4 regions of the Streptomyces sp. NPDC004539 genome follow, and region 1 is predicted to be linked to each of the others. Evidence: riboswitches for the same ligand, from Rfam matches in the RefSeq annotation. Region 1 holds a riboswitch; each other region holds the start of a gene.

Region 1 (5,387 bases):
CGCCGTCGAGCGGCAGGTCATCAACGGCTACCGGGCCGCCGAGCGCGAGACCCCGCGCGGAACGGGGGCCGCCCGCGCGCGACTTCTGCGGCAGGTCCTGCTGGGCGGCGCGGTCCCGCCCGCCTCGGAACTCTCCCGTGCCGGTATCCGGCCCGGCGCCGACGGCCTCTACCACTGCCTCGCGGCGGACGGCTCCGCCCTCGCCGGCGTCCCCGCCGCGACGGCCCTCCTGGACGGCCGGCTCGCCGGTATCGCCCCGCTCCCCCCGACCCCGCAACAACTCGAACCCGGCGCCCTGGTCGTCGTCGCCCCACCCGCCCCCCTCGCGGACCTCCCCGAGCTGTACCGCCTCTGCGTCCGCGCCGTCGACCTGGTCCGCCGCCGCGGCCACCACGGCCTGCACCAACTAACTGACCTCGCAGCAGAGTTGGCCCTGGCTGAACAACCCCTCCTGGGCACCTACCTGACGACCCGCCTCCTCGGCTCCCTGGACCCCACCGACGACTTCCACCGCCAACTCGCCCTGACCGCCCTCACCTTCCTCGACCTCGGCCGCCGCCTCGACCAGACCGCCGCCGCCCTCTTCACCCACCCCAACACCGTCCGCTACCGCCTCGCCCGCCTCCAGCAAATCACCGGCAGCTCCCTGGGCAGCGGCCCGGGCGGCCACACGGAGACCCTCCACTGGTGGTGGGCCCTGACGACGTGGCTCGGTGGGGAGCGGTCGGTGGGGGCGTCGTCGTACGAGGACGCGGGGTAGGTCAGTAGGGTGGCGGGATGGCGTACGAGGGCGGGGGTCGGTTGTTCGGGTCGCGGGACGGGTTCGGGCTGGAGTTTCATGTCGAGCGGGACCCGGGGTTGTTGTGTGTGGATGTGTTCGTGGGCGGGGTGCATGTGAACGCGTGGGACAACGCGTTCTATCCGCCGCTGCTGGTGAAGAAGCTCGGGGACGAGTTGCCGCGGTTCCGTGGGGCGGGGGCGGCGCCGGTGGGGTTCAGTTCGCCGGTCGAGGCGTTTCTCGTCGCGGAGAGTTGGGCGTACGACGAGGTCGGGGAGGAGCCCGAGGTGGGGGAGGCGCTTGCTCGGTGGGCGTTTCTGGACTGGGGTGAGTGCACCAACGATGTGAGGGCGTTCGCGTTTCCTGATGGGGAGTGGCTGCATCTCGGTTGTCGGTTGTACGAGGAGGGGCGTCCGGCGCTGGGGGCGCCGACCGTGGCGTCGGTGAGCCGGGTGTCGTTCGTCGAGACGCTGGAGCAGGGCCTCGACGTCGCCGAGCGCGAGTGGGCCGTCCGGCTCGCGGCGATCATGGCCCGGTATGAGGAGGCGCGGGAGTGACCGCCAGGCACGGCCTCATGGCGGAGGCGATCCGTACCGGGCGGCTCGATCTTGTGCCCTTGCGCGTCGAGCACGCCGGGGAGATGGCGGTCGTGCTGTCCGATCCTGCGCTCCATGCCTTCATCGGTGGTGCACCGGACACTCCGGAGGCTCTGCACGAGCGCTACCTGCGCCTCGCCGCCGGTTCCTCCGAGCCGGGGGTGGACTGGCTGAACTGGGTGGTCCGGCTGCGTGAGGGAGGGTGCCTGGTGGGGACTGTTCAGGCGACGGTCGAGCGGAGGGCCGTCGCGGGGGTGGCGTGGGTGGTGGGGACCCCGTGGCAGGGGCGGGGGATCGCCGGGGAAGCCGCCCGGGGGTTGGTCGGGTGGCTCGTCGAGAAGGGGGTGGACACCGTCGTCGCCCATGTCCACCCGGACCACCGGGCGTCGGCCGCCGTCGCGGCGAGTGCGGGACTGACGGCGACCGGGGAGTGGCAGGAGGGCGAGGTGCGATGGCGGCTCAGCCTCGCGGACGCCGGGAAACCCTGAGGCGTACGGCTCCCTCCCGGGGATAGCTTGACCCGGTGATCACACTCCCCCTCTCCACCGAACGCCTCCGCCTGCGCCTCTTCACCCCGGACGACCTCGACGACCTGCACGCCTACCAGGGGATTCCCGAGGTGGCCCGCTACCTGTACCGGCCGCCGCTGACCAGGGACAAGTGCGCGGAATCGCTGGTGCGGCGGTCCGCCGGGACGCGGTGGGCCGAGGACGGCGACGATCTGGTGGTCGCGGTGTGCCGGGCGCAGGAGCCGGGGGTCGTCGGGGAGATCGTGCTGAAGCTGGCGAGCGCGCGGGCGCGGCAGGCGGAGATCGGGTGGGTGTTCCATCCGGCGCACGGCGGACAGGGGTACGCGGCGGAGGCGGCGCGGGCGGTGGCCGCTCTCGCCTTCGAGGCGTTCGGGGTCCACCGGCTCTTCGCCCGGCTGGACACCCGGAACACCGGGTCGGTGCGGGTGTGCGAGCGGCTGGGGATGGCCAGGGAGGCGCACCTCGTGGAGAACGATCTCGACGGGGACGGCGAGTGGGGCAGTGAGTACGTGTACGCGGTGCGCGCGGACCGGTGGCGGGCGGAGGGCGTGTGATAGCTTCCCAGGGCCAGTCGAACCCATGTGCGCGCAGGTGGGCGCACGGGTCAGGGAATCCGGTGGGAATCCGGAGCTGACGCGCAGCGGTGAGGGTGACGGGCGGGGCAACAGGCCACTGGACGGGGTGAGTTCGTCCGGGAAGGCGCTCCGGCCGGACGATCCCGAGTCCGAAGACCTGCTGGCGGCCACCGGCCGGGAAGACGGTCGGGGGTTCGACCGTACGACCGGGCTTCGCGTACGAGCCCTCGACGCCGAAGGATGCTCTGTGCGGCTCGCACGTCCCGCTGCCCTGTTCATCGTCTCCGCCGTCCTGCTGACCGGGTGCGGAGGGTCCTCGGAGAAGGACTCCAAGAGCGCCGCCGAGGCGGTGACGCTCACGAACTGCGGGCAGAAGGTCACCGTCGGCTCCCCGCCGAAGCGGGCGGTCTCCCTCAACCAGGGCACGACCGAGATCATGCTCTCCCTGGGTCTCGCGGACCGCATGGTCGGCACGGCGACCTGGACCGACCCGGTCTCCGCGAACCTGACGAAGGAGAACGCGAAGGTCAAGCGCCTCGCGGACAACGCCCCCTCCCTGGAGACCGTCCTCGACACCGAACCGGACTTCGTGGCCGCCTCGTTCGCCTCGACCCTCGGCAAGGGCGGCGTCGCCCCGCGCGAGCAGTTCGAGAAGCTGGGCGTCCCGACGTACCTCTCCCCCTCCGACTGCGTCGGCAAGGACAACGGCGGGGACGGCGACGGCGCCCGCACCCAGCCCCTCGCGATCGACACGATCTACGGCGAAGTCCTGGACCTGGCAAGGATCTTCGGTGTCGAGGAACGCGGCGAGAAACTGGTCGCCGACCTCAAGAAGCGCGTGACGGCGGCGACTTCGGGCCTCAAGGCGCAGGACGTCACGCTGCTGTACTGGTTCGCGAACTCCCAGTCCCCCTACCTGGCGGGCTGTTGCGGCGCCCCCGGCGTCATCACCCGCACGCTGGACGCGAAGAACGCCTTCGCAGACACGAAGGACGAGTGGCCGCAGGTGAGTTGGGAGACGGTCGCCGACCGCGACCCGGACGTCCTGGTGATCGGCGACCTGACCCGTAAGCAGCAGACCGCGGAGACCGCCGCGAAGAAGATCGAGTTCCTGGAGTCGAACCCGGTCACGAAGAACATGACGGCGGTGAAGAAGAAGCGGTACGTCCTGCTGTCCGGTCAGGCCATGAACCCGACGATCCGTACGGTCGAGGGCATCGAGAAGGTCGCGGCGGCGCTGCGCGCGGACGGCCTCGCGGGATGACCCGGGCGACGGCCCGCGGGCTGCTGCTCGGCGCGGGCGGCCTCGCGCTGCTGGCCCTCTCGGTCGCCCTGGCGATCACGATCGGCCCGGCGGACATCGCCGTCGGTGACGTGTGGGCGTCGGTGGCGTCCCATCTCGGCTGGGGCCACTCGGAGCTGAGCCCGCTGCGGGACGGCATCGTGTGGAACCTGCGGCTCCCGCGCACGCTCCTCGCGGCAGTGTGCGGGGCGGGGCTCGCGGTGTGCGGGGCGGTGATGCAGTCGCTGCTGCGCAACCCCCTCGCGGACCCGTTCGTGCTGGGCGTCTCCTCGGGCGCGTCGACGGGCGCGGTCGTCATCGTCGTCCTCGGCGCGGGCGGCGGGCTCGTGTCGGTGTCGGGCGGGGCGTTCATCGGGGCGATGCTGTCGTTCGGGCTGGTGCTGCTGCTCAGTCACACGCTGGGCGGGACGACGGACCGGGTGGTCCTCGCGGGGGTCGCGGCGATGCAGCTGTTCTCGGCGCTGACGTCGTTCATCGTGATGACGGCCGCCGACGCGGAGACCACGCGGGGCATCCTGTTCTGGCTGCTGGGCTCGCTGAGCGGCGCGGACTGGACGGACGTCGCGGTCGGCGCGGCGATCCTCGCGGTGGCGCTGCTGGTCTGCGTGGGCCAGGCCCGCACGCTGGACGCGTTCGCGTTCGGCCAGGACGCGGCGACGTCGCTGGGCGTCTCCGTGGCCCGTACCCGGCTGATCCTGCTCTGTACGACGGCGCTGCTGACGGCGGCCCTGGTCAGCTCGGCGGGTGCGATCGGCTTCGTCGGCCTGGTCCTGCCGCACGCGACCCGCGCCCTCACCGGCCCCGGCCACACCCGGCTGCTCCCGGCGACGGCGCTGGCGGGCGCGGTGTTCCTGGTCTGGGTCGACACGCTGGCCCGGACGGTCCTCGCCCCGCAGGAGGTCCCGGTGGGGGTCGTGACGTCCCTGATCGGGGTGCCGGCGTTCGTGGCGGTGCTGTACCGGACGAAGGGGGCGCGGTGAACGGGCTGAACGCGGACCGGGTCCGCCGTACGGCGGGCGGCACCCTGATCCTCGACGGCGTCACCCTCACCCCGCGCCCCGGCGAGGTCACGGGCCTGCTCGGGCCGAACGGCTCCGGGAAGTCCACGCTGCTGCGGCTCCTCGCGGGTGTCCTCGCCCCGGACTCGGGCACCGTCACCCTCGACGGCCGCCCGCTGCCGGAGGTGGGCCGCCGGGCGGTCGCGCGCCGGGTCGCCGTCGTCGAGCAGCAGGCGGACACGCAGGTCGCGCTGACGGTCGTCGACGTCGTCCGGCTGGGCCGTATCCCGCACCGGCGGGCGTGGGCGCCGGCCGCGCCGGGTGACGAGGACGCCGTGCGGACGGCGCTGGAGCGTACCGGGCTCGCGGACAAGGCGGAGCGGCCCTGGCACTCCCTGTCGGGCGGGGAGCGGCAGCGGGTGCACATCGCGCGCGCCCTCGCGCAGGACCCCCGTGAGCTGCTCCTGGACGAGCCGACCAACCACCTCGACATCCAGCACCAGTTGGCCCTGATGTCCCTGGTCACGGAGCTGGGCATCACGACGGTCGTCGCCCTCCACGACCTCAACCTCGCGGCGATGTACTGCGACCGCCTGGCCGTCCTCAA
Region 2 (5,387 bases), on a different contig from region 1:
ATGGCCAAAGCTGTTACGTACGACGGGTTCAAAAGACGACCTCTTACGTCAACGGGCCGTTGCCGCCGAGACCCGCTGCACCGTAGGTTCTCCGCGGTGACCTTGATGGAGACGCAGAGCCTCGCGTCGATGAGCGACGGGGCGCGGTTGTGCTGGACGGCGCTGGGGGACACGGCTCGGCAGCCGCCCGTGGTGATGCTCCACGGCGGTCCGGGGCTGCCGGACTACCTGGGCGACGTCGCCCCCATGGTCGCGGACCTCACGCCCGTGTACCGGTACGACCAGCGTGGCACCGGCCGATCCCCGTGGGAGGGCCGTCATTCCCTCGGCCGGCATGTCGACGACCTCGCCGAACTGCTCGACGTATGGGAGGTGCCCAGGGCCGTGCTGGTCGGGCACTCCTACGGCACCGACCTGGCGAGCCGGTTCTGCCTGGCGTACCCCGATCGGATCGCCGGAATGCTGCTGATGTGCGGGCCGTTCGTCGGTGACTGGCGCGCCGGGGACCGGGCGGAGCGTGACCGCCGTATGACCGCCGCGCAGCAGGAGCGGCTCCGCGTACTGGAGGAGTCGCCGCGCCGTACGGAGGAGGAGGAAGTCGAGCTGCTCACGCTGGCCTGGTTCACCGACCATGCCGATCCCGAACGTGGCTGGAACTGGGCAGCGCGGGGTGCCCGGCGGCGGCGCCCCGTCAACTGGGTCATGAACAGGGAACTCGGCAGGGAGGGACGCGCGGACCCGCTCGACGGGCACCTTGCCGAACTGAGTGAGCACTTGCCCGCGCGAACGGAACTCCTCGCCGGGGTCGCCGATCCTCGGCCCCTGTCGGCTCTCGAATCACTCGCGTTCCGGCTCGGTCTACCGTTGACGCGGATCGCGGACGCCGGGCACGAGCCCTGGCTGGAGCAGCCCGACGCCGTACGTACGCACCTCCGGAGATTCGTGCGGGGCGCGGTGGACGCATAGGGCTTCGACCGGCCCTCCGGCCGTGTGCTTCCCGGCCTCGGGTGCACACCGCGACCCGGTAGCCGTACGGCTGCCGTCAGGCCCCCCAGCGCACGGCGATCGTGTCTCCGACGCCCACGGCCGTCTCCCGTGCGGCGGTCGCGAAGGACGAGCCGTCGATGCTGACCTTCCAGGTGCTGGAGCCGTTGGCGGCCGTGCCGTTGAGGGCGGTGACGGTCCCGGTGCCGGAGGACGGTGTCACGGCTGTCACGCAGCCGGACGGAGTGGCCGAACCTCCCGAACCCCCTGAACCTCCCGAACCCCCCGAGCCCGTCGCCGCGTCGAGGACGGCACCCAAGGTCGTCGTCGCGCCGGTCGGCGTCAGGGCGACCGAGCACACCCGCAGGTTCCCGGACCCGTCGTCCACGGTCAGCGCCAGCTTCGTCGCCGTACCGGCGGTGAAGGACGACTGCCCCACCCACTGCGGGGCGCCGGCGGTCGTCGGGACGGGCGGTGTGGCCGTGAAGCCGCCTCCGGCCACCGCGCGCAGGCCGTCGATGGACGCGTACGAGGACGGACTCGTGTCGCTGGGCAGGTACTTGAAGCCGCCGCCGGGGTTGAACTGCTGGGCGATCAGGAAGTCGACCGGGGTCTTGCCCTGGGCGGTGAGGAAGTCACCGGTCTGCGGATTGATCCCGCAGGCGTTGAGGCCGGACACGGCCCAGCCGTTGGAATCGGTGTTCACCCCGAACACGGCGTTGAAGGCCCCGGTGCTCGCCACCAGCTTGCTCTTGAGGAACGCCTTGGCCTGCACGACGTCGGTGTCGGTGTTCGGCACGCCCGACACGCACAGCGCCGCCATGGCCGCGCCGGTCATGTCGATGTCGCTCGCGGCGGCGAGCTGGGTGGGGTTGCCCTCGGCCTTGCCGTAGTTCCAGCCGCCGTCGTTGTGCTGGTTGGCGCGCAGCCGGGTGACGATCGCGTCGCGCAGCGACTGGGGGACGCGGACCTGCCCGGATGCCGTCTTCGCGCCGCCCAGGGCCAGCGCGGCGAACACCGTGCCGTTGAAGGTGGCCGACGGGCCGAAGTAACCGGCTTCCGAGGTCTGCCAGTAGCCGTAGATGTCGGCGATCAGGTTGCGGGAGGCGGAGACACGGGCCGGGTCGAGGCCGGCGGCGTAGGCGTTGAGGGCGGCGCGTTCGTAGTCGGTGACGACGGGGGAGGAGGACGGCCAGCCGCCGGTGGACAGCAGGTCGCGGTAGACGGTTCTCGCGTTCTTGCTCGTGTCGCCGCCCGGCGTCACGTCCACGGCGGCGGTCCCGGCCGCGGCGAAGGCGCTGAACGCCCACTCGTTGGACAGCCCCGACCCGGCGTACGAACCGTCCGCCGCCTGAAGGGACTTGAGGTAGGTGACGCCGTTCGTCTTCGAGGTGGCGATCTGCGCCGGGGTGGCGGTGGCCGCCGCGGGCAGCGTGGTGAGCGCGAAGGCGCCGAGGGCGGCGGCGAGGGTCAGGGCGGAACGACGGGACATGGCCTGCTCCTTGGGTGAGGGACGCCGACCGGACCCGCCTGCGGTGGGTGGGGCCGCCGTCCGGGACGCGTGGATCGGCTTCCGAAGGTGCTGCGCCGCCTGGGCATTCGGGCTCGGAACGGCCCTCTGCCGTCCCACACCGCTGCGCGTCAGCCCCGGACTCCCACCGGGTTCCCCCACTCGGCAGTGCCGGACGGTACCCGACCGCCACCCGCGTGGCCAGAGCGACCCGCGTCACCCTGTGCGACACCTTGACGCTCTCTGTGAACCGTGTTCAAATCCGCCTGATACGCAAGAAGTTCCAGGGGAAGCCGGTCGAAAACCGGCGCTGACCCGCAACCGTGGGCCCGGCACACGCCGGGCGAGCCGGACTGCCTGGAGCGTGATCCGAGCAACGAACGCCGTCGCGGACTACGGCGTGGTGCGACCGACTCTCGTACGGGGGAACTCCCGTGACCACGAGGGTCCTCAACCACGTCTCCGTCCCGCGCCGGACGAGGGGGCGGCCATGGGGACCGGAGAGCGAAGAGGCGCGCGGTCGGGCACAACACCCGGCGCCTGGACGGCACTTGCGACCGCGCTGCTGCTGATCGCAGCCGCCTGCACGACCTTCCTCACCACCATCTCCCCAGCCGCCGCCGACCCCATCGGCGACTGCACCGCGACCGACGGCGCGGTCGCCGCCGTCGACTTCGAGCCGTTCGGCGGCAAGGTCGAGCGCGGCTGCGACACCACCCCGACCACCGGCTACGACCTCCTCCACGACGCCGGCTTCACCACCACCGGCACCCGGCACGACGGCCCCGGCTTCATCTGCCGTATCGGCTCCGGCACCTTCAACTCCGGTACGCAGTACCCGACTCCGGACGAGGAACCCTGCGTTCTGACCCCGCAGGCGACGGCCTACTGGTCGTACTGGACCGCCGCACCCGGCCAGGACGAATGGACCTACAGCCGGTACGGAGCCATGGACCGCACACTCAAGGACGGCGACGTCGACGCCTGGGTCTACGGCGGCACCGACGTCGGCGGCAGCACGGGCCGGCCCGCCTTCACCCCGGACGACGTCCGCGCGGGCACCACCGGCACCCCCGATCCGGGCACCACCCCCACCGGCGCGCCCGGCGACATCGACCTGGCCTCCGCGGCGACCTGGCTCAAGAGCCGCCTCACCGACGGCGAACGCGTCGTCGACGACGGCGCCCCGAACCACCTCCTGACCACCGAGACCGCCTACGCCCTCGCCGCCACCGACGGCAGGAGCGCCGGCCTCGACAAGATCACCGCCTTCCTCGCCGCCCACACCGCCGACTACGCCTACCCGAACGGCACCGACCGGGCCCCCGACGCCACGGCAGCCGCCCGCCTGGCCCTCCTCGCCGAGATCACCGGACAGGACGCGCACACCTTCGGCGGCCACGACCTCGTCGGCGACCTGGCGAAGAACGTGTGCGCGGCGGGCCCGGAGTCCGGCGAACCGACCCCCGGCTGCACCGCCAAGGGCGACTTCGCGGGCGCCGGGTACGCCGAGGGACAGGCTCTGTCCGTACTGGCCCTGTTGCGGTCCGGAACGACTCCTCCGGCGGCCACCGTCGGCCGCCTCACCCAACTCCAGTGCGCCGACGGCGGCATCACCAGCATCCTCATCCGCCCCGGCGAGCACTGCGACGGCGACTCCGCCACCACCGGCCTGGTCGCCCTCGTCCTGAACAAGGCGGGCGGTCACGACGACGCGGTCACGAAGGCGCGCACCTACCTGACGAAGACCCAGCGCGCGGACGGCGCGTTCCCCGGCTACACCGGTTCCACGACCGGCGGCGTGTACGCGACCGCGTACGCCGCCCAGGCCCTGCGCGTACTCGGCGACACCACCCGCGCGAACGCGGCCGTGGGCTGGCTGTCGCGGCAGCAACTCGACGGCGGCGGCTTCGGGTTCGAGGAGGGCGCCACCGACCCGGCCCTCTATCCGACCCCGCCCGCCGTCCTCGCCGGCGCCGGCACCAGCCTCGTCACCCTGACCACGAAGCAGGCCGAGCCGACCGACCCGCCGACGACCCCCACCGCGCCCCCGACCACCCCGCCCCCGGGGGTCGGCCCCGACCTCAAGAAGGGCGTCGCCTACCTCACCGACCCCGCCAACCTGAAGCAGGGCCGCTACTACACCGCCGGACCCGGGACGACCCGCGCCGACTTCGGCCTGACCGTCGACGGCGCCTACGCCCTCGCCGCGACCGGCCTCGACAACGCCGGACTGCGCGGCATCGTCGACTTCCTCGACCACGAGGGCAAGGACGGCGAGGGCCGCACCGTCAACGACTGGACCGGCATCGGCACACCCCACGCCACCGGCGGCTCCCTCGGCAAGACAGCCCTGCTCGCCGAGGCCGTCGGCCGCGACCCGCGCGACTTCGCCGGCCACGACCTGATCGCCGCGCTCGACAAGGCCGTATGCACGAAGGCGAGCACCGCGCCCGACCGTTCCTGCGCGGCGAAGGGCGCCTACACCTATGCGCCTTCCGTGTTCGGCCAATCCCTCGCGGTGATCGCGCAGTTGAGGGCCGGGGAGAAGGCGCGGGAGCCGGTCGCCTATCTGGCGAGCCTCCAGCAGGACAGCGGCGCCTGGCCGAGCCTGATCCCGGCGACGAAGGACGCCGACGTCGACTCCACCGCGATCGCGGCCATGGCGCTCGATCTGGCCGGCGGCGACACGGCGGAGAAGGCCGTGGACAAGGCCCTCTCCTGGCTCGCGTCAAGGCAGTTGGCCGACGGCGGCTTCCCCGGCGCCGCCGGGAACTCGGTCAACTCGGCCGCGCTCGCGGTGCAGGGGCTCTCCCTCGACGCGGAGAAGTACGCCGACGAGATCGCCGACGCCCGGAGGTTCCTCGCCGGACAGCAGAACGACGACGGCGGG
Region 3 (5,387 bases), on a different contig from region 1:
CGAGTTGCGCGGAGTCGGTGAAGGCCCGCTCCAGGGTGGGGGCGTGGGCGAGGGTGCCGTGGTTCTGGATCAGGCAGGCGGTACGGCCCTGGAGAGCCGTACGGATGTTGTCCGCGAGTTCTTCCGTGCCGTAGGTCGCGTAGGGAGCGACGCGGACCGGGCCGCCGAGGGCGCCGGTCATGTAGTGGATCGGGGGGAGTTCGGGGACGAGGGTGGAGACGGCGGTGGCGTGGACGGAGTGGGTGTGGACGACGGCGCCGGCGGCGGGGAAGGCGCGGTAGACCGTGAGGTGCATGGGGAGTTCGCTGGTCGGCCGCAGGGTGCCCAGCACCTGGTGGCCGTCGAGGTCGACGCCCGTGATGTCGTCCGGCCCGAGACGGTCGTACGGGACGCCTGTCGGTGTGACGAGGACCACCTCGGCGACGCGGACCGACACGTTTCCGGATGTGCCCACCACGAGTCCGTCGGTGACGGTGCGGCGGGCGGTCGTCACCAGGGAGCCCCATGCCGCGGCCTCTTCGGGACGCGGGCGCCTCTGCTCAGCCATACGGCGATCCTGCCAGGGGGCGGGGAAGAGGGGGAGTCATGCCCGGAGCGACACCACGATGCCCTGTCCAGTTCACCTTCCGTTCATCCAGGTTACCTACCTTCAACCAGCCGATTACTTCGAACGATTGCCTGGGTAAATGGAAAACTTCTCGCTGATCCTCGCGATAGTGGTGATCACCGCTCTCGCGTTCGATTTCACGAACGGTTTCCACGACACCGCCAACGCGATGGCCACGACCATCTCGACCGGCGCACTGAGGCCCAAGGTGGCGGTGGCCATGTCCGCCGCGCTCAACCTTGTGGGGGCGTTTCTCTCCGTGGAGGTCGCGAACACGATCTCCAAGGGACTCGTCGACGAAAGCGGTATACGACCGGAGGTCATCTTCGCCGCCCTGGTGGGCGCGATCCTCTGGAACCTGCTGACCTGGCTGGTGGGCCTGCCCTCCAGTTCCTCGCACGCCCTGATGGGCGGCCTGATCGGCGCCACGCTGGCCTCGGCCGGCTCCGGCGCGGTGCACGGCGACGTGCTGGTGACGAAGGTGCTGATCCCGGCGGTCGCCGCCCCGATCGTCGCCGGGCTCGCCGCGATGCTGGCGACGAGGCTGTCGTACACCCTCGGCAAGAAGGCCGAAGGAAAGGCCGCGGAGAAGAGCTACCGGTTCGGGCAGATCGCCTCGGCCGGCCTCGTCTCCCTCGCGCACGGCACGAACGACGCGCAGAAGACGATGGGCATCATCACCCTCGCGCTGGTCGCGGGCGGCTCCCTGGCGCCCGACTCCGACCCGCCCACCTGGGTCATCCTCTCCGCGGGCGTCGCGATCGCGCTCGGCACCTACCTGGGCGGCTGGCGCATCATCCGCACGATGGGCAAGGGCCTCACCGACCTCCGGCCGCAGCAGGGCTTCGCCGCCCAGACGTCCGCCGCGACAGTCATCCTGGCCTCCTCCCACCTCGGCTTCTCCCTCTCCACCACGCACGCCGTATCCGGCTCCGTGATGGGCGCGGGGCTCGGCCGCAAGGGCGGGGTGGTGCGCTGGTCCACGGCGACCCGGATGTTCGTCGCCTGGGGGCTGACGCTGCCGGCCGCCGGGCTCGTCGGCGCGCTCGCCGAGTCGGTCACCGACCTCGGTGACTGGGGCACGGCAGCCGTCGCCGTCTTCCTCGTCGGCTCCAGCGCGGCGATCTGGAAGATCTCGCGGCGCGAGGTCGTCGACCACAACAACGTGAACGACACGGACGACACCGCTGATGTCGTCTCCGACTCCGACTCCGACGCCGGTGACATCAAGGTCGTCATCCCCGCGCCGGCGACCGTCGCCACCACCGACCCGGCCGCTCCCCCGGCCGCGACCGTCTGACCCCGAAGGACACCGCAACCATGAAGATCGACTGGTCCGCTCTCGGCTCCGTCTTCGGTGTCAGCCTCGTGGTCACCGTGGGCATCGTGACCCTCTTCACCCTCGGCGTCATGGGCCTCTCCCGGCACGAGCGCGCCCAGGCCGACGGCGGCTCCGCCGCCCTCGCGGTCACCGGCGCGTACGCGTGCTTCGCGGCGTGCCTGGGGGCCGTGGCGTACGGCATCAGCCTCATCGTCGCCTGAGCCTCCGGAAGACCGGCAGCAACCGTTTCCACAACCCCGTACGGCACCCGCCGTACGGGGTTTCGTGTGCGGTCGGCCCGACGGGTCGTGTGGGGTTCTGCACAGTCCGCTCTCGCAGGTCAACAGCGAGTTGACGGCTCTTCGAGGCCCGTGGTGGACTGCCAGGGCCATGTACGGCGGCTCAGGAGGAAGTCGGTGCGAATCCGGCGCGGTCCCGCCACTGTGACCGGGGTAGTCATCCCCGGGAGCCAGGAACTCCCACCGCCGGTCTCGTCGAACCAGGGCGTGGACACCCTGAGTGAGGACATATCGCTATGCTCGGCCGCCGCCGTCTGAGGTACCGACCCCGACCGCTGCCCGCTCCCACGGCCGGCTGAGCCGATGGGTGCCGATCGCCTCCACGCGTACGGCGCCGCCGCCGGCCTCCTCGGTGACCTGCTCCTCGGCGACCCCCGCCGGGGGCATCCGGTCGCCGCGTTCGGCCGTGCCGCGATGTCCGTGGAACGCGTGCTGTGGCACGACCACCGCGGCTGGGGAGCCCTGCACACGGCCGTCTGCGCGGGCGGCGCGATCGCCCTGGGCGCGGTGGCCGCCTCGTCCGTACGCCGCTCCCCCGGCGCCTCCCTCGCCCTGACCTCCGCCGCGACCTGGGCGGTCGTCGGCGGCACCTCCCTCGCGCGCGAGGCGCGGCACATCGGACGGGCGCTGGAGGCCGGGGACGTCGAGGCGGCGCGGGCGCGGCTGCCGCATCTGTGCGGGCGGGACCCGCAGGCGCTGGACGCCTACGGGATCGCGCGGGCCGTTGTGGAATCGGTTGCCGAGAACACGTCCGACGCGGTCGTGGGCGCGCTGGTGTGGGGGGCCGTCGGCGGGGTGCCGGGGCTGCTGGGGTTCCGGGCCGTCAACACGCTCGACGCGATGGTGGGGCACCGGTCGCCGCGTCACCTGCGGTACGGGTGGGCCTCCGCCCGGCTCGACGACGTCGCCGGCTGGCCGGGGGCCCGGCTGACCGCCGTCCTCGCGTGTGCCGCCGGGGACGATCCCCGGGGGGCCGTGCGGGCCTGGCGGGCGGACGCGGTGAAGCATCCGAGCCCCAACGCCGGGCCGGTGGAGGCGTCGTTCGCGGGGGCGCTCGGGGTGCGGATGGGCGGGACCCTGTCGTACGCGGGGCGGGTGGAGCATCGGCCGGTGCTCAACGCCGGTGGGCGCGGGGTCGTCGTCGGTGATGTCGAGCGGGCTGTGCGGCTGTCCCGGCGGGTGAGTTGGCTGGCGCTGGGGGTGACGGTCGCCGGGCGGGTGGTGGTCGGGCGGGCGTTGGCGGGGCGGGGGGCCGCTAGGCGTGTCGGGGCTGCCGGGGTCGGGGCCACGGGGCTCGGGGCTGCCGGGCGGAGTTTGTGTAAACGGTTGCTGAAAAGGGGGGCGGGTTCATGAGTGGCGGGCTGTTGGTCGCCGGGACCACCTCGGACGCCGGGAAGAGTGTCGTCACCGCCGGGATCTGCCGGTGGCTCGTCCGGCAGGGGGTGAAGGTCGCGCCGTTCAAGGCGCAGAACATGTCCCTGAACTCGTTCGTGACCCGGGAGGGCGCCGAGATCGGGCGGGCGCAGGCCATGCAGGCGCAGGCGTGCCGGATCGAGCCGACGGCGCTGATGAACCCCGTGCTGCTGAAGCCGGGCGGGGAGCGCAGCAGCCAGGTCGTGCTGATGGGCAAGCCGGTCGGCGAGATGGACGCCCGCCGGTACCACGGGGGCCGGCAGGAGCAGCTCCTCGGAACCGTCCTCGACTGTCTCGCCGAACTCCGCGCCACGCACGACGCGGTGATCTGCGAGGGCGCCGGATCGCCCGCCGAGATCAATCTGCGGCGCACCGACATCGTCAACATGGGCATCGCGCGGAACGCGGGGCTGCCGGTGCTGGTGGTCGGGGACATCGACCGGGGCGGCGTCTTCGCGTCGTTCTTCGGCACGGTCGCGCTGCTCTCCCCCGAGGACCAGGCGCTGGTCGCCGGGTTCCTGGTGAACAAGTTCCGGGGCGATGTGTCGCTGCTGGAACCGGGGTTGGAGATGCTGCGCGGCCTGACCGGGCGTCCGTCGTACGGGGTGCTGCCGTTCCGCGCGGGGCTCGGGATCGACGAGGAGGACGGCATGGCGGTGTCCCTGCGGGGGGCCGTACGGGAGTCCTCGCTCACGGCGCCGGTCGGGGACGAGGTGCTCCGGGTCGCCGTCTGCGCGGTGCCGTTGATGTCGAACTTCACGGACGTCGACGCGCTGGCCGCCGAACCCGGTGTGGTGGTGCGGTTCGTGGACCGGCCCGAGGAACTCGCGGACGCGGATCTGGTCGTCGTCCCCGGAACTCGGGGGACGGTGAAGGCACTTGAGTGGCTTCGGGAGCGGGGGCTGGCGGCCGAGTTGGGGCGCCGGGCCGCTGCCGGGCGGCCGGTGCTCGGGATCTGCGGCGGCTTCCAGCTGCTCGGCGAGCGGATCGAGGACGACGTCGAGTCGCGCGCCGGGATCGTCGACGGGCTCGGGCTGCTGCCCGTGCGGGTGCGGTTCGCCCGCGAGAAGACCTTGACCCGGCCGGTGGGCGAGGCCCTCGGCGAGCGGGTCGAGGGATACGAGATCCACCATGGGGTCGCCTCTGTCGATGGAGGAGAACCCTTCCTGGACGGCTGCCGAGTCGGGGCCGTCTGGGGTACGCACTGGCACGGTTCGCTGGAGTCGGACGGATTCCGGCGGGCCTTTCTTCGCGAGGTGGCCGCCGCCGCGGGCCGCCGCTTCGTGCCCGCCACCGACACCTCGTTCGCCGAACTGCGCGAGCGACAGCTCGATCTGCTCGGCGACCTGATCGAACAGCACGCGAACACCGACGCGCTTCTTGGGCTCATCGAGTCGGGAGCGCCGCAAGGACTGCCCTTCATCCCCCCGGGAGCGCCCGCATGAGTACGGTTTTGCTGTTGTCGACCGCCGACACGGATCTGCTGGCGGCCCGCGCCTCCGGCGCCCCGTACCGGATCGGGAACCCGACACGGGTGGACGTCGCCGGGGAGCTGCCGGCGCTGATCGAGGGCGCGGACATCGCTGTCGTCCGGCTCCTCGGCGGGAAGCGGGCCTGGGAGGACGGACTCGCGGCGCTCAAGTCGGCGGGGATTCCCACCGTGTTGCTGGGCGGGGAGACCGTGCCGGACGCGGAGCTGATGGCCGAGTCGTCGGTGCCGGCCGGGGTCGTCGCGGAGGCGCTGCGC
Region 4 (5,387 bases), on a different contig from region 1:
CAAGGGCACGTTCGTCGCCAAGCCGAAGGTCTCCCAGACCCTCCAGCTGACCTCGTACACCGAGGACATGCACGCGCAGGGCCTGGAGCCGACCTCGCAGCTCATCGACATCGGGTACGTCACCGCGGACGACCGGCTCGCCGAGCTGCTCGACATCGCGCCGGGCGGACGCGTGCTGCGCATCGAGCGGCTGCGGATGGCCAACGGCGAGCCGATGGCCATAGAGACGGCCCACCTCAGCGCCAAGCGCTTCCCGGCCCTGCGCCGCTCCCTCGTCAAGTACGCGTCCCTGTACACCGCCCTCGCCGAGGTGTACGACGTCCGGCTCGCGGAGGCCGAGGAGACGATCGAGACGTCGCTGGCGACGCCGCGGGAGGCGGGCCTGCTGGGGACGGACGTGGGGCTGCCGATGCTCATGCTGTCCCGGCACTCCCTCGACCTCCGGGGGGAGCCCGTGGAGTGGGTGCGGTCGGTGTGGCGGGGGGACCGGTACAAGTTCGTGGCGCGGCTGAAGCGGCCCGTGGAGTAACCATGGAGTGACACAGGATCAGGACGATCTGCGAACAAGGCTTCCCCTGTGCTTATCCGTCACTTAGATTGCCTGCGCATTGCATTGGTGATCACTGGTGATCTCAGCGAGGGGACGGAGCCGCCGATGTCAGACACCCCACCGAAGGCCGGGGAACCGGTGGTGACGCCCTTGCGCGTCGTCATCGCCCTGTGCCTGTTCGCGCCCTTCGTGGCGCTGCTGTGGGTCGGTTCGTATGCCGATGTGAACCCGCGGTTCATCGGCATCCCGTTCTTCTACTGGTACCAGATGCTGTGGGTGCTGGTCTCCACGGTGCTGACGATGACCGCGTACCAGCTCTGGCAGCGTGACCAGCGCGCCCGCAAGGGGGGTGCGGCGAAGTGAACGACGGTGTGAACGGCGTCGCGCTCGGCGTCTTCATCTTCTTCTTCCTGGCCGTCACGGTCATGGGGTTCCTCGCGGCGCGCTGGCGCAAGGCGGAGAACGAGCACTCCCTGGACGAATGGGGGCTCGGCGGGCGGTCGTTCGGGACCTGGGTGACCTGGTTCCTGCTCGGCGGGGACCTCTACACGGCGTACACGTTCGTCGCGGTGCCGGCGGCGGTGTACGCGGCCGGCGCGGCCGGGTTCTTCGCGGTGCCGTACACGATCCTCGTCTACCCCCTCATCTTCACGTTCCTGCCCCGCCTGTGGTCCGTCTCGCACAAGCACGGGTACGTCACCACGTCCGACTTCGTGCGCGGGCGGTTCGGGTCCAAGGGGCTGTCCCTCGCGGTCGCCCTCACCGGCATCCTCGCGACGATGCCGTACATCGCGCTCCAGCTCGTCGGCATCCAGGCGGTCCTCGACGTCATGGGCGTCGGGGGCGGCGAGGACACGAACTGGTTCATCAAGGACCTGCCCCTGCTGATCGCCTTCGGCGTGCTGGCCGCGTACACGTACTCCTCGGGGCTGCGGGCACCGGCGCTGATCGCGTTCGTCAAGGACACGCTGATCTACATCGTCATCACGGTCGCGATCATCTACATCCCGATCAAGCTGGGCGGGTTCGACGAGATCTTCGCGAAGGCCGGGGAGAAGTACGAGGCCGCCGGGGCCGGGGGGCTCGTGCCGGCGCAGGGCGCGCAGTGGACGTACGCGACGCTCGCGCTCGGTTCGGCGCTGGCGCTGTTCATGTACCCCCACTCGATCACGGCGACTCTCTCCTCCCGGAGCCGCGACGTCATCCGGCGCAACACGACGATCCTGCCGCTGTATTCCCTGATGCTGGGGCTGCTGGCGCTGCTCGGGTTCATGGCCATCGCCGCCGGGGTGAAGGTCAAGAACGGGCAGCTGGCGATCCCTCAGCTGTTCGAGAACATGTTCCCGGACTGGTTCGCGGGGGTCGCGTTCGCGGCGATCGGGATCGGGGCGCTGGTGCCGGCCGCGATCATGTCCATCGCGGCGGCCAACCTCTTCACGCGGAACATCTACAAAGACTTCATCAAGCCCGACGCGACGCCGGCGCAGGAGACCAAGGTCTCGAAACTGGTCTCGCTGCTCGTGAAGGTGGGCGCGCTGGTCTTCGTCCTGACGATGGACAAGACCGTCGCCATCAACTTCCAGCTCCTCGGCGGGATCTGGATTCTCCAGACCTTCCCGGCCCTCGTCGGCGGTCTCTTCACCCGCTGGTTCCACCGCTGGGCCCTGCTGGGCGGCTGGGCGGTCGGCATGCTCTACGGCACGATCGCCGCGTACGGCGTCGCCTCGCCGACCCAGAAGCACTTCGGCGGCAGCTCGAAGGAGATCCCCGGCATCGGTGAGATCGGCTACATCGGCCTCACCGCCTTCGTCCTGAACGTCGCGGTCACGGTGGTCCTGACGTTCGTCCTGCGGGCGGCCAAGGCCCCCGACGGCATCGACGAGACCCGCCCCGAGGACTACACAGCGGACGCGGGCGACCCGGGCGTCCAGACGGAGCTACCTCCGGCGACGTCGGGAGCGGCCCACTAGGCAGGTGCGGCACCGTCGTGGTTGCTCGCGCCCGCGCGGCGGTAGCCGCAGATCGATACAGCCCCGCGCCCCTGGAAGATGCGCTCCGCGCGCTTCCAGGGGCGCGGTCCTGTGTCGCACGACCCGCAGCGAACCACCGTCGGCCACCACCCCCAGGGGCGCGGGGAACTGCGCGACCAGCCACAGCGGGCCCGCAGTCGGCAGCCCGCAGCACGCCCCACCCCCTCCCCCGCATCACAATTCTCACCCGACAGTTGACACTCCGAAGCCGACACGACACAACATCTGGGGGTGCCACCACAACCCGGCACTAGATGTATGCTCATGCTCGCTGTCGCCGCAGGGGAATCCGGTGTGAATCCGGAACTGTCCCGCAACGGTGTACTTGTGCGCATACGCACACGAGAGTCAGTCCGAGGACCTGCCGACAGCACACGCGCCCAGCCGTACCCAGGACGGCTCGGCGTGCCCTGACGTCCGGGCCTCGCGGAGTGGGCCGGGGTGCAAACGCGCCGTGCGTTCGCGCTGCCCTGCCCTCCCCCAGGCCCCCTGCCGAGCGAGGGAGAGCCTCACGTGACGATCGCGCCAGTCGAACCGGTTTCAGAGGTCCAGGCGGTCGAGACCGAGAACGACGGTCCCGGAACCGCGCTGCTGCGGACCCTGACGGAGCTGACCGCCGACCTCCCCGACGCCGACCCCGGCCGGGTCGCCGCCGCCGCCCTGCGGGGCCGCTCCGCGCGGGCGGACGAGGCCGAGTTGCGCGAGCTCGCGACCGAGGCCGCCGCCGGCCTGATCTCCGAGGACCCGGCGTACTCCCGCCTCGCCGCCCGCCTCCTGACGATCAGCATCCGCGCCGAGGCCGCCTCCCAGGGTGTGACGACCTTCACGGAGTCGGTCTCCGTGGGTCACCGCGAGGGCCTCATCGCCGACCGCACCGCGGAGTTCGCCGCCCTGCACGCCACGTACCTCGACGGCCTGATCGACCCCGCCGCCGACGACCGCTTCGGCTACTTCGGCCTGCGCACCCTGCACAGCCGTTACCTCCTGCGGCACCCGATCACCCGCAAGGTGATCGAGACCCCCCAGCACTTCCTGCTCCGGGTCGCGTCGGGCCTGGCCGAGGACAGCACCGTCCGCGCCCTGGACGAAGTCACCGCGCTGTACGGCCTGATGAGCCGGCTCGACTACCTCCCCTCCTCCCCCACCCTCTTCAACTCCGGCACCCGCCACCCGCAGATGTCGTCCTGCTACCTCCTCGACTCCCCCGTCGACGAGCTGGACTCCATCTACGACCGCTACCACCAGGTCGCCCGGCTGTCGAAGCACGCCGGCGGCATCGGTCTGTCGTACTCCCGCATCCGCTCCCGGGGTTCGCTGATCCGGGGCACGAACGGGCACTCCAACGGCATCGTGCCGTTCCTGAAGACGCTGGACGCGAGTGTGGCGGCCGTCAACCAGGGCGGTCGGCGCAAGGGCGCGGCGGCGGTCTACCTGGAGACCTGGCACTCCGACATCGAGGAGTTCCTGGAGCTGCGGGACAACACCGGTGAGGACGCCCGCCGGACGCACAACCTGAACCTCGCGCACTGGATTCCGGACGAGTTCATGCGCCGGGTCAACGCGGACCAGGAGTGGTCGCTGTTCTCCCCGTCGGACGTGCCGGAGCTGGTCGACCTGTGGGGCGACGAGTTCGACGCGGCGTACCGCGCGGCGGAGGCGAAAGGTCTCGCCAGGAAGACGATCCCGGCGCGTGACCTGTACGGCCGCATGATGCGGACGCTCGCGCAGACCGGCAACGGCTGGATGACGTTCAAGGACGCCGCGAACCGTACGGCGAACCAGACCGCCGAGCCGGGGCACGTCGTGCACTCCTCCAACCTCTGCACGGAGATCCTGGAGGTCACGGACGACGGCGAGACGGCCGTCTGCAACCTGGGTTCGGTGAACCTGGGCGCGTTCGTGACCGGTGGCGACATCGACTGGGAGCGGCTGGACGAGACCGTCCGCACCGCCGTGACCTTCCTCGACCGCGTCGTCGACATCAACTTCTACCCGACCGAGCAGGCGGGCCGCTCCAACACGAAGTGGCGTCCGGTGGGCCTGGGCGCGATGGGTCTCCAGGACGTCTTCTTCAAGCTGCGCGTCCCGTTCGACTCCGCCGAGGCGAAGGCCCTGTCGACGCGGATCGCCGAGCGGATCATGCTGGCCGCGTACGAGGCGTCCGCGGACCTCGCCGAGCGGTCCGGTCCGCTGCCCGCGTGGGAGAAGACCCGTACGGCGCGTGGTGTGCTGCACCCCGACCACTTCGGCGTCGAGTTCACGTGGCCGGAGCGGTGGGCGGCGCTGCGGGAGCGGATCGCGTCGACCGGGCTGCGCAACTCGCTGCTGCTGGCGATCGCGCCGACCGCGACGATCGCGTCCATCGCGGGCGTCTACGAGTGCATCGAGCCGCAGGTGTCCAACCTGTTCAAGCGCGAGACGCTCTCCGGTGAGTTCCTCCAGGTCAACTCGTACCTGGTGCAGGATCTGAAGGACCTCGGCGTGTGGGACGCCCGGACCCGTGAGGCGCTGCGCGAGGCCAACGGCTCGGTGCAGGACTTCGTGTGGATTCCGGACGAGGTGCGGGCGCTGTACCGCACGGCGTGGGAGATCCCGCAGCGCGGTCTGATCGACATGGCCGCCGCGCGGACGCCGTACCTGGACCAGGCGCAGTCCCTGAACCTGTTCCTGGAGACGCCGACGATCGGCAAGCTCTCCTCGATGTACGCGTACGCCTGGAAGTCCGGGCTGAAGACGACGTACTACCTGCGCTCGCGCCCGGCGACGCGCATCGCCCGCGCCGCCCAGGCGCAGGCCCCCATCCCGGT

The links. Region 1 has a riboswitch for cobalamin ahead of ABZX85_RS21825 (ABC transporter substrate-binding protein). Riboswitches for the same ligand answer to the same signal wherever they lie in the genome.
Region 2: it holds a riboswitch for cobalamin, as region 1 does, so the genes downstream of both, ABZX85_RS47470 (prenyltransferase/squalene oxidase repeat-containing protein) here and ABZX85_RS21825 (ABC transporter substrate-binding protein) in region 1, are expected to answer to the same signal.
Region 3: it holds a riboswitch for cobalamin, as region 1 does, so the genes downstream of both, ABZX85_RS32215 (cobalamin biosynthesis protein) here and ABZX85_RS21825 (ABC transporter substrate-binding protein) in region 1, are expected to answer to the same signal.
Region 4: it holds a riboswitch for cobalamin, as region 1 does, so the genes downstream of both, ABZX85_RS02555 (ribonucleoside-diphosphate reductase subunit alpha) here and ABZX85_RS21825 (ABC transporter substrate-binding protein) in region 1, are expected to answer to the same signal.

What each region holds. Positions count from the first base shown of each region.
Region 1 covers NZ_JBEXLS010000010.1:100,206-105,592, reverse strand. Annotated here, with positions in the region: gene ABZX85_RS21845 (helix-turn-helix domain-containing protein) at 1-760, shown strand, start outside; gene ABZX85_RS21840 (hypothetical protein) at 778-1,335, shown strand; gene ABZX85_RS21835 (GNAT family N-acetyltransferase) at 1,353-1,862, shown strand; gene ABZX85_RS21830 (GNAT family N-acetyltransferase) at 1,898-2,458, shown strand; cobalamin riboswitch at 2,511-2,638, shown strand; gene ABZX85_RS21825 (ABC transporter substrate-binding protein) at 2,727-3,743, shown strand; gene ABZX85_RS21820 (iron chelate uptake ABC transporter family permease subunit) at 3,740-4,762, shown strand; gene ABZX85_RS21815 (ABC transporter ATP-binding protein) at 4,759-5,387, shown strand, end outside.
Region 2 covers NZ_JBEXLS010000045.1:14,924-20,310, reverse strand. Annotated here, with positions in the region: gene ABZX85_RS47480 (alpha/beta hydrolase) at 106-966, shown strand; gene ABZX85_RS47475 (hypothetical protein) at 1,043-2,476, opposite strand; cobalamin riboswitch at 2,578-2,653, opposite strand; cobalamin riboswitch at 2,745-2,870, shown strand; gene ABZX85_RS47470 (prenyltransferase/squalene oxidase repeat-containing protein) at 2,985-5,387, shown strand, end outside.
Region 3 covers NZ_JBEXLS010000018.1:174,809-180,195, reverse strand. Annotated here, with positions in the region: gene ABZX85_RS32230 (class II aldolase/adducin family protein) at 1-547, opposite strand, end outside; gene ABZX85_RS32225 (inorganic phosphate transporter) at 687-1,907, shown strand; gene ABZX85_RS32220 (hypothetical protein) at 1,928-2,149, shown strand; cobalamin riboswitch at 2,286-2,428, shown strand; gene ABZX85_RS32215 (cobalamin biosynthesis protein) at 2,531-3,580, shown strand; gene ABZX85_RS32210 (cobyric acid synthase) at 3,577-5,085, shown strand; gene cobN (cobaltochelatase subunit CobN) at 5,082-5,387, shown strand, end outside.
Region 4 covers NZ_JBEXLS010000001.1:586,040-591,426, forward strand. Annotated here, with positions in the region: gene ABZX85_RS02540 (GntR family transcriptional regulator) at 1-529, shown strand, start outside; gene ABZX85_RS02545 (DUF3311 domain-containing protein) at 656-913, shown strand; gene mctP (monocarboxylate uptake permease MctP) at 910-2,520, shown strand; cobalamin riboswitch at 2,832-2,964, shown strand; gene ABZX85_RS02555 (ribonucleoside-diphosphate reductase subunit alpha) at 3,094-5,387, shown strand, end outside.